One region of the Kitasatospora sp. MY 5-36 genome, then DNA from elsewhere that is predicted to be linked to it. Evidence: riboswitches for the same ligand, from Rfam matches in the RefSeq annotation. Region 1 holds a riboswitch; each other region holds the start of a gene.
What was found. A riboswitch is a leader RNA that binds a small molecule or an ion and turns the genes downstream of it on or off. The one in region 1 is predicted to bind cyclic di-AMP.

Region 1 (2,192 bases):
GAGACGTGGGTGCTGGCGGCGGCCTGGTCGGCGGCGACGCGCGGGACGGAGACGCCCGCGGCGCGCAGCGCGGCCTGGGTCAGACCGGAGCAGTCCCAGCCGCCGTTGCCGGTGCCGCCGTAGACGTACGCCTGACCGACCTTCGACTCGGCGAAGGAGACCGCGGCGGCCATGCTGCCGGTCGCGGCCGGCGCCTGGGTCTGGGTCTGCGTCTGGGCCTGGGGCTGCGGAGCGGGCTTGGTGGCGGGCTTCGCGGCCGGCTTGGTGGACGGCTTGGCGGCCGGGGCCTCGGGCTGCGCGGTCGGCTGGGCGTTCACGGCACCGCCGTTCGCGGACTGGCCGGACTTCTGCGAGCGGTCGAACCAGGTGAAGTCCGAGCCGGAGGTGCCGGCGGAGGACTGGCCGGCCCGGGCCTGGCCGTTGCCGCCGAAGGACAGCTGCTGGCCCGGGTAGATGGTGTCCGGGCCCTCGGTCAGGGTGCCGCGGTTGAGGTCGTACAGCCGCTGCCAGCCGCCCTGCACCTTGTGCTGGTCGGCGATCGCGGACAGCCAGTCGCCCTCGACGACGGTGTAGTCGCCGCCCTGGGCCTGCTGCTGGCGCTGCTGCACCCAGTCGCTCCGGTTGCCGGAGGCGGCGGAGTCGGTGGAGGCCTGCGCGTCGCCCTGGGCGGGCGCGGCGGGCTTCGCGGCGGGGGTCTGGGGCTGCGCGGGCTTGGCGCTGGGCTTCGCGGCCGGAGCGGCCGGAGCGGCCGGCTTGGCGCTCTGGGCGGGCGCGGCGGGCTTGGCGGCGGTCGAACCCGCCGAGGTGTCAACGGCGGCCGCGGCGCCGCCCTTGGTGAGCCCGGCCTGGACCGAGCAGACCGGCCAGGCGCCGGGGCCCTGGGAGGCGAGGACCTTCTCGGCGACGGCGATCTGCTGGTCCTTGGTGGCCAGGTCGGCGCGGGCCGCGTAGGCCGTGCCGCCGAAGGCGGACCAGGTGCTGGAGGTGAACTGGAGGCCGCCGTAGAAGCCGTTGCCGGTGTTGATGCTCCAGTTGCCGCCGCTCTCGCACTGGGCGACCTTGTCCCAGGTGGCGACGGAGGCGGCCGAGGCGGTGCCGGTGGTGAGGCAGGGGACGGTGAGGCCGACGCCCGCGACGCCGAGGGCGGCGATCACGCGACGGGTACGGCCGGACAGACGGGTGCCGTTGGTGGGCAGCATGAAGACGTGGTCCTCTCCCACGCCTGCGAGGTGAGCTGTCGGATTCGGGCTGGAGTTGCCCGGCCGTGCGGTGAGCACGGCTTCACCCCTAGCCCTGGACCGTTCCGGAGAGCGGTCCGGGGCGACTTACCTGTGGGTCCCCCGCTCCTGCCGTGGTGCGTTTTCGCGCTTCCAGGACATCCGACGGCAGGACTCGGCGTTGCGGATGACCGGGTTCGTGTGGTCACGAACGGGGAGCACGTTAATCAGACTTAAGTTCAAACTGCAAACCACTGTGATGTGCATCACGGTTTAGTGGAAACTGCCAAAATTGCCACTCGCCATGATCGTAAATGATCGTTTTCAGGCAATGCTGTTGTGGAAGCCGACAACTGGCTCCGCCTCAGGAGTGGCGTGACGGTGCGTCGAATCGCGGAGTGGCGCACTCCGGCGGGTGGGGGAGCGGTCGCGATCGGAGCATGTGAATCCACGCTCCCTATTTCCTTTCAAATAGCGCCAGAACGGACATTCCCCTTCATTGCCGGGTGACTCCCGTACGGGACGGACGGGGTGGGGGAAGTACGCGGAAGGGCCCGGAACGCGATCCGTTCCGGGCCCTTCGGTGCGCGCGAACCCGCGCGCGGTGTCCTTATCGTCCGCCAGGCCCCTCGGCGGCCGCGTGGGCGCCACGGGAGCCCTCCACGACCCCCTCGGCCTCGGCGGCGGCCGCCGCCTCCGCCTCGGCCCGCGCCAGGTCCTCCGGGGACGGCGTGGGCAGCGCGGCCAGGTAGGTGGAGGCGATCAGCTGGCCGACCGACGGGTAGGCGCCCAGCGGCGCGGCCGACGGGCAGCCGGTCTCCTCGGCGGCGGTGGCGAGCAGCTCGGAGTCCGCCTCCGGGCCGATCACCAGCGGGGCCAGCGCCGGGCGCTGCGAGCCGGTGTCCTTGAGGTGGTTGACGGCCGCGGCCACCGAGCCGGGCACGTCGAGCGCGGCGGCGACGACCGGCACGGCCA
Region 2 (2,192 bases), on a different contig from region 1:
TTGAGGCCGCGCTGCTGGAGCCAGGGCTCCGGGTCGACCGGGGCGCCGCCGCCGGGGCGGACCTCCATGTGCAGGTGCGGGCCGGTGACGTTGCCGGTCGCGCCGACCTTGCCGATCTGCTGGCCGGCGGCGACCTTGCCGGAGCCCTTGGTGATCGCGGAGAGGTGGCAGTACCAGATCTCGGTGCCGTCGGGCAGGGTCTCGACGATCCGGTAGCCGTACGAGCCGGCCCAGCCGGCCGAGGTGATGGTGCCCTGGCCGAGCGCGTGGACCGGGGTGCCGGTGTCGGCGGCGAAGTCCAGGCCGGTGTGCAGGTTGGCCCAGTAGCGGGCGCTCTGGCCGTAGTGGGCGGAGAGCCGGTAGTCCGTCACCGGGAGGGTGAGGGCGGCGGCCTTGGCCCGCTCGGCCTCCTCGGCGGCGCGCTTGGCCTCGGCCTCCTTGGCGGCGGCCTTGGCCTCCGCCTCCTGGGCGGCCTGGAGCCGGGCGGTCTCCTCGGCGGCGGTGCGCTGGCTGTCGGCCTGGTTCTGGATGCGGGCGGCGAGCGCGAGGCCGGGGTCGGCGGAGAGGGCGACCGCCGTCTCGTCCGGGGCCTCGATGGCGGGGGCGGCGGCCGGGGTCGCCGAGGTGAAGCCGGTGGCACCCAGGGTGGCGGCGACGGCGGTGACGCCGAGCAGCGGGGAGGTTCCGCGGGTCTGACGCGGCATCCGGTGGCGGTTGGTCTCGGCCTCCGCGGCGAAGTCCTCCGGGCCGAAGGCCTCGGGGCCGTCCGGGCCGGGGTGGTCGAGGAGCTGGGTACCGGCTGCGAAGCCGGCCGGGTGTGCCGGGGTGTGCGTCGACGCCACGGAGGCGCGCTCCTTTCCTTCCTTCGCGCCTACCGGGTTAGCTGACGGGTTCGGAGCAGGAAGGTCTCCTACGGCCGGGCCGGAGCCCCGCCGATTCACCCCAAGGAACGTGGTTCCCCGGCTCCCTGACCTGCCCGGAGGCCGGTCGGTGGGATTAGGCGACGGCGCACGGTGCCGTCTGGGTACGGCGTTGACAACCGCGCTGCGTTATCAAACGTTAATCCTAGGAGGCTCTGATTCCAAGCCATCCGTTCGGAACAGCCCCGCAGCAGGTGATCGGACGTCAACGAACGGTCCCTCATGCACGGCCCCATCTGAGTACGCCTACTCATGTGCGGCCCGGCCGGGCCGCAGCATCCTGACGCCATGAGCGCACCGATGCAGACCCGCACCACGGCCGCCTACTACCTCCAGGCCGTCCTGTCCTTCGCCCTGTCGGGCACCGCCCTCGCCGTGGGGATCGTCTACCTGCCGGTCGGCGGGTGGACCCGGGCCTTCCTCGGACTCGGCCTCCTCTTCACGGTCAGCTCCGCATTCACTCTGGCGAAGGTGATCCGGGACCGGCAGGAGTCCAACGACATGGTCACCCGGGTGGACCAGGCCCGGCTGGAGAAGCTGCTCAGCGAGCACGACCCATTCAAGGTCGAAGGGGTCTGACCACCCCTCCCCCTCTTCTCCGACGCCTCCGACGCCTCCGACGCCCGACCGCTTGACGGCTAAGGCTATTAGCCTTAGCTTTATGGCTATCGGCAGCACCGCCGATGCCCCGCACCGGCGGCCCGAGGAGGACCCCATGAACGGCACCATCACCCCGAACACCCAGTACCTCACCGTCCCCGGCGGCCGGATCGCCTACGACGACACCCGGCAGGGCGACGGCACCCCGGTCGTCCTGCTCCCCGGCATGCTCGACAGCCGGGCCGCGTACCGGCACCTGCGCCCGCTGCTCGTCGCCGCCGGCCACCGGGTCGTCACCATGGACCTGCGGGGCTTCGGCGAATCCTCGATCACCTGGGACGACTACGGCCCGGCCGCCCTCGCCGGCGACGTCCTCGCCCTGCTCGACCACCTCGGCATCGAGCGCGCCGTCCTCGCCGGGAACTCGTACACCGGGGCGACCGTCGTCAAGGCCGCCGGGGACGCCCCCGAGCGGGTCGCCGGGATCGTCCTGCTCAACGCCTTCGTCGAGAACCCGCCGCAGGGCGCCCTGATGCGCGGCGCCATGGGCCTGATGGGCGCCGCCCTCGTCCACTGGCCGGCCGCCTGGGGCTTCTACCTGCGCCGGATGGCCTTCCCCGGCGCCAGGCCCGCCGACTTCGACGCGTACGTGGACGGGCTGGTCGCCGCGCT
Region 3 (2,192 bases), on a different contig from region 1:
CGTGGGGTTGCCGCGGGAGTCGAGGATCTCACGGGCTACGACGACATCGATGGACGGCACGAGGCATCTCCTTGCGAGAGCAGGGTCCGGTCTGACGGTGGTGCTGCCAGCAGGACGATTGCGGAGTCGTTACGACCAGAGCCTAACCGCCCGGGCTGCCGTGGCCGCGTCGGCCTCGGTCCCGTCTCACCGTGTGGCCCTGCTACCCACCGGTAGTTCACCTGCTTGTCCCAGCTTGTCCCACCGGAGCGGGCGAATGCGGACGAAGGGGACCGGTAGGACCGGCCCCCTTCGGACGGCGGGGTGGAGCGGCGTCGGTGTCGAGCGCTCCGGCGCGGCGGCGGGCGCCCCCGGCGGCGGGTGCTCCCCGCTTCGGGGCACCACCGGCCGCGGGGCGCTGCCGGCCGCGGGCGGTCCCGGCGTCGGGTGGGGCGGCTCAGCCGAGGTGCAGCACCTGGCCGGGCATGATCAGGTTCGGGTCGCCGCCGACGGTGGAGTGGTTCTGCTCGTACAGCGCGCTCCAGCCGCCGGACACGCCCTGCGCGGCGGCGATGGTCGACAGGGTGTCACCGGCACGGACGGTGTAGTCGTGGCCGGCGGCCTGCGGGGCCTGCTGCGCGGCGCGCGGGGCGTACTGCGGCTGGGCGGCGGCCTGGCCGGCGTACTGCTGGTAGATGCTCTGGTGGCTGGTCCAGTACCAGCCGCCGTTGTTCTGGTACCAGTACACCTTGGCGTCGGCGTCCCAGCCGGCCTTGCCGGAGAAGCCCGGGGTCTGCGGCTGCGCCTGCTGCTGCGGGGCGACCTGCTGGACCGGCTGCGCGGCGGGCTTCTGGGCCGGCTTCTGGGCGGCGGGCTTCTGCGCGACCGGCTTCTCGGCCGGCTTGGCGGCGGGCTTCGGGGCCTGCTGCTTGGGGGCGGACTGCGGCTTGGCGTCCGAGGAGGTGTCGACCGAGGCCGGGGCACCGCCCTTGGTCAGACCGGCCTTCTGGGAGCAGACCGGCCAGGCGCCCGGACCCTGCGAGGCCAGCACCTTCTCGGCGACCGAGATCTGCTGGGCCTTGCTGGCCTGGTTGGCCTGCGCCGCGTAGGCGGTGCCGCCGTACGCCTTCCAGGTGCTGGACGTGAACTGGAGGCCGCCGTAGAAGCCGTTGCCGGTGTTGATGCTCCAGTTGCCGCCGCTCTCGCACTGGGCGACGGAGTCCCAGGTGGAGGCCGGGGCGGCGGAGGCGCCGGTGGCGGTGAGGAGCGGCATCGCGAGTCCGACGCCGGCCACACCGGCGACGGCGATGGCCTTCTCGGCCTGGGTGCGACGACGGTGACGGCCAGTTCCAACGAACAGCATGAAGAGGTCCCTCTCCGTACGCCTGCGAGGTGAGCTGTCGGGTTCGGACCGGGAGGTGGCCCGGCCGCCGTAAGCGGAAACGATTCCGCTCGGGCGGCTTCACCCCAAGCCGTGGGGAGACGGCAACAAACCTGGTTCCCCCGCCCCTGCCCAGGGTTCTGGTCGGTTTCCCGTGACGCGGCGGGCAGGATTCGGCGTTCCGCGTACGAGGTCCGCAGCTGCGAACTCCAGGGAGAGTAGACAGATCATCAGACCAATCACAAGCTCATATCACCGATATCACACAACAATTACGGCCCGTGTCCGATCGCCTACCAACAGCGGCGTTATGTCCGGATTGATGGGTGTTCACACCCCCGTCGGCGGGCGATCGGCGACCTCCCGTCAGCGTGATCTCAGCAGGTCGGAGGCGTCGAAGAGGCATCCGGAACGGGGTGCGGAGGGGCGTGCGGGGAACGGCTCTCCGGACTGAATTCCACCGGGAGTTCGCGCAGGCCACGCATGATCAGACCACCCCGCCAGCGCAGATTCTCCGGGCTTTCCGCGAGCCGCAGATCGGGCAGCCGGGAAAGCAGCGTGGCCAGCGCGGCACGCCCTTCGAGCCGCGCCAGCGGAGCGCCGATGCAGTAGTGGATGCCGTGCCCGAAGCCCAGGTGGGGGTTGTCCTTCCGGGCCAGGTCCAGGGTGTTCTCCGCCGCGAACCGGGCCGGGTCGCGGTCCGCCGCGGCCAGCACCACCAGCACCGGGTCGCCGACCGGGATGTCCACCCCACCGATGGTCAGCGGACGGGTCGCGAACCGCCAGGTCGCCAGCTCCACCGGCCCGTCGTAGCGCAGGAGTTCCTCGATCC
Region 4 (2,192 bases), on a different contig from region 1:
CGGCGAGCGGCAGGTTCAGCAGGAAGATCCAGCGCCAGCCGGGGCCGTCCACCAGCCAGCCGCCGAGGAAGGGGCCGACCGCCGCCGACACCCCGCCGAGGCCGGACCAGAGCCCGACCGCCGCCGAGCGGTCGTCAGGGTGGAAGACGGCCTGGAGCATGGCGAGCGAACCGGGGGTGAGCAGTGCCCCGCCGATGCCCTGGACGGCGCGGGCGGCGATCAGCACGTGGATGTTCGGCGCGGCGGCGCAGGCCGCGGAGGCGACGGCGAACCAGACCACGCCGATCAGGAAGACCTTGCGCCGCCCGTAGCGGTCGCCGAGCGCGCCGCCGAGCAGGATCAGGCCCGCCAGGGTGAGCAGATAGGCGTTCAGGGTCCATTGCAGGGACGCGAGGGAGGCGCCGAGGTCGGCGCCGATCCGGGGCAGCGCGACGTTCACCACGGTGCCGTCCAGCATCGCCATGCTGGAGCCGAGCACCGTCGCCATTAGTACCCAGCGACCCTGCGCGGTGCCCAGGCGCAGGGTGCCGGCCTCGGAGGTGGCCACGGGCGAATCCTGCGCTGCCGAGGCGCACGTGACAAGGGTCACCGGTGGGTGTGTTGGCGGCTGGCGGTGCGTGAGCGGACGGGTGCGCGGCGTGGCCGATCTCGGCGCAGGGTCGTGGATCAGTGGCGGGCGGTGAATGGGTTGTGTACGCACCGTGGGCCCGGGCCTGCGGAGGGTCACTGGGACAGGGGGGATCGTTGCCGTTTCAAGAGATCGACATTGCTTCACCCGAACGGATGGGTTTTAGTTCAGCGACCGCCCGGCCAGTCCGGACGGATCCGCCGGGTGGAACGCCGAGTCCTGCCGCTGCCCGGTGGTTCGAAACGAACTCTGTACGGCAGGAGCGGGGGACCCACAGGTAAGTCGCCGGACCGGAGTTCGCGCCTCAGGGCGCGGGCGTCCAGGACCGGCTTGGGGTGAAGCCGCGCAAGCGGCCGGGCAACTCCAGCCCGAACCCGACAGCTCACCTCGCAGGCGTCGGAGAGGAAAATTCCATGCCTGCACAGGCTCGTCGTATCGCCCTGCCCCGCGCCGCCCGCATCGGCATCGCCACCGCCGTCACCGGTGTGTCCTTCGCCCTCCCGCTCGTCACCGCGATGAGCGCCCAGGCCCACACCCCGGCCGCTCCGGTCGCCGCCTCCACCGAGGCCAAGCAGGCCACGCAGGCCGCCGCTCCGGCCGCCCAGGCCACGCAGGAGAGCTACCGCGTCGTCAGCGGTGACACCCTGTCCAAGATCGCCGACGCCAAGAACGTCGAGGGCGGCTGGCACGCGCTGTACGAGCAGAACCGCTCGGTCGTCGGCGCCAACCCGAACCTGATCTTCCCGGGCCAGCAGCTCGCGCTGTCCGGCCACGCCGCCCCGGCCGCCGACGCCGCCCCGGCGAAGCCCGCCGCCCCGGCCAAGCCCGCCAAGCCGTCCGCTCCGGCGACCCAGGCCGCCAAGCCGCAGGCCCAGGTCCAGGTGCAGACCGAGGCCGCCAAGCCCTCCGCGCAGCTCGAGACCCAGCTCCAGGTCGCCGTTCCGGCCCAGGCCGTGACCGCCACTCCGGTCGCCGCCGCCACCTCCGGCTTCGTCGCCCCGCTGGCGAGCCCGCGGCTCGGCACCGCCTACGGCGTGGCCGGCTCGATGTGGGCCTCCGGCCACCACACCGGCCAGGACTTCGTCGCCTCCACCGGCACCCCGCTGCGCGCCGTCGCCAACGGTGTCGTGGTCAAGGCCGGCAACGGCGGCGCCTACGGCAACGAGGTCGAGATCAGGCTCGCCGACGGCCACTACGCCGAGTACGCGCACCTCTCCTCGATCGGCGTGAGGATCGGTCAGACCGTCACCGCCGGCCAGCAGATCGGCCTCTCCGGCGCCACCGGCAACGTGACCGGCCCGCACCTGCACTTCGAGATCCGCAACGGCTCGGAGTACGGCTCGGACATCAACCCGGTCGCCTACCTGCGCGCGCACGGCGTCGCGCTCTGACCCCGAGAGCTCCGGGGTACCAGGAACCACCGCCGCTGCGGGCGAACCGATCGCCCGGGATGGTCATGTCGGGTGACCGCTCGACCGGGTGATCGCCGCACGGCGGACATGGGCGCGGGACACGCCCAGGCCGGCCCGGCCGCATGAGGACCTCCTCGTGCGGCCGGGCCGGC

Region 2: it holds a riboswitch for cyclic di-AMP, as region 1 does, so the genes downstream of both, AE652_RS19320 (M23 family metallopeptidase) here and AE652_RS49170 (transglycosylase family protein) in region 1, are expected to answer to the same signal.
Region 3: it holds a riboswitch for cyclic di-AMP, as region 1 does, so the genes downstream of both, AE652_RS49225 (transglycosylase family protein) here and AE652_RS49170 (transglycosylase family protein) in region 1, are expected to answer to the same signal.
Region 4: it holds a riboswitch for cyclic di-AMP, as region 1 does, so the genes downstream of both, AE652_RS17350 (LysM peptidoglycan-binding domain-containing M23 family metallopeptidase) here and AE652_RS49170 (transglycosylase family protein) in region 1, are expected to answer to the same signal.

The regions. Positions count from the first base shown of each region.
Region 1 covers NZ_LFVW01000101.1:15,107-17,298, reverse strand. The annotation lists gene AE652_RS49170 (transglycosylase family protein) at 1-1,220, opposite strand, end outside; cyclic di-AMP (ydaO/yuaA leader) riboswitch at 1,207-1,377, opposite strand; gene AE652_RS08375 (hypothetical protein) at 1,828-2,192, opposite strand, start outside.
Region 2 covers NZ_LFVW01000275.1:9,471-11,662, reverse strand. The annotation lists gene AE652_RS19320 (M23 family metallopeptidase) at 1-842, opposite strand, end outside; cyclic di-AMP (ydaO/yuaA leader) riboswitch at 855-1,013, opposite strand; gene AE652_RS19315 (YiaA/YiaB family inner membrane protein) at 1,209-1,499, shown strand; gene AE652_RS19310 (alpha/beta fold hydrolase) at 1,582-2,192, shown strand, end outside.
Region 3 covers NZ_LFVW01000210.1:10,501-12,692, forward strand. The annotation lists gene eno (phosphopyruvate hydratase) at 1-60, opposite strand, end outside; gene AE652_RS49225 (transglycosylase family protein) at 437-1,342, opposite strand; cyclic di-AMP (ydaO/yuaA leader) riboswitch at 1,348-1,516, opposite strand; gene AE652_RS15555 (cytochrome P450) at 1,738-2,192, opposite strand, start outside.
Region 4 covers NZ_LFVW01000238.1:4,648-6,839, reverse strand. The annotation lists gene AE652_RS17355 (MFS transporter) at 1-487, opposite strand, end outside; cyclic di-AMP (ydaO/yuaA leader) riboswitch at 839-1,039, shown strand; gene AE652_RS17350 (LysM peptidoglycan-binding domain-containing M23 family metallopeptidase) at 1,042-2,019, shown strand.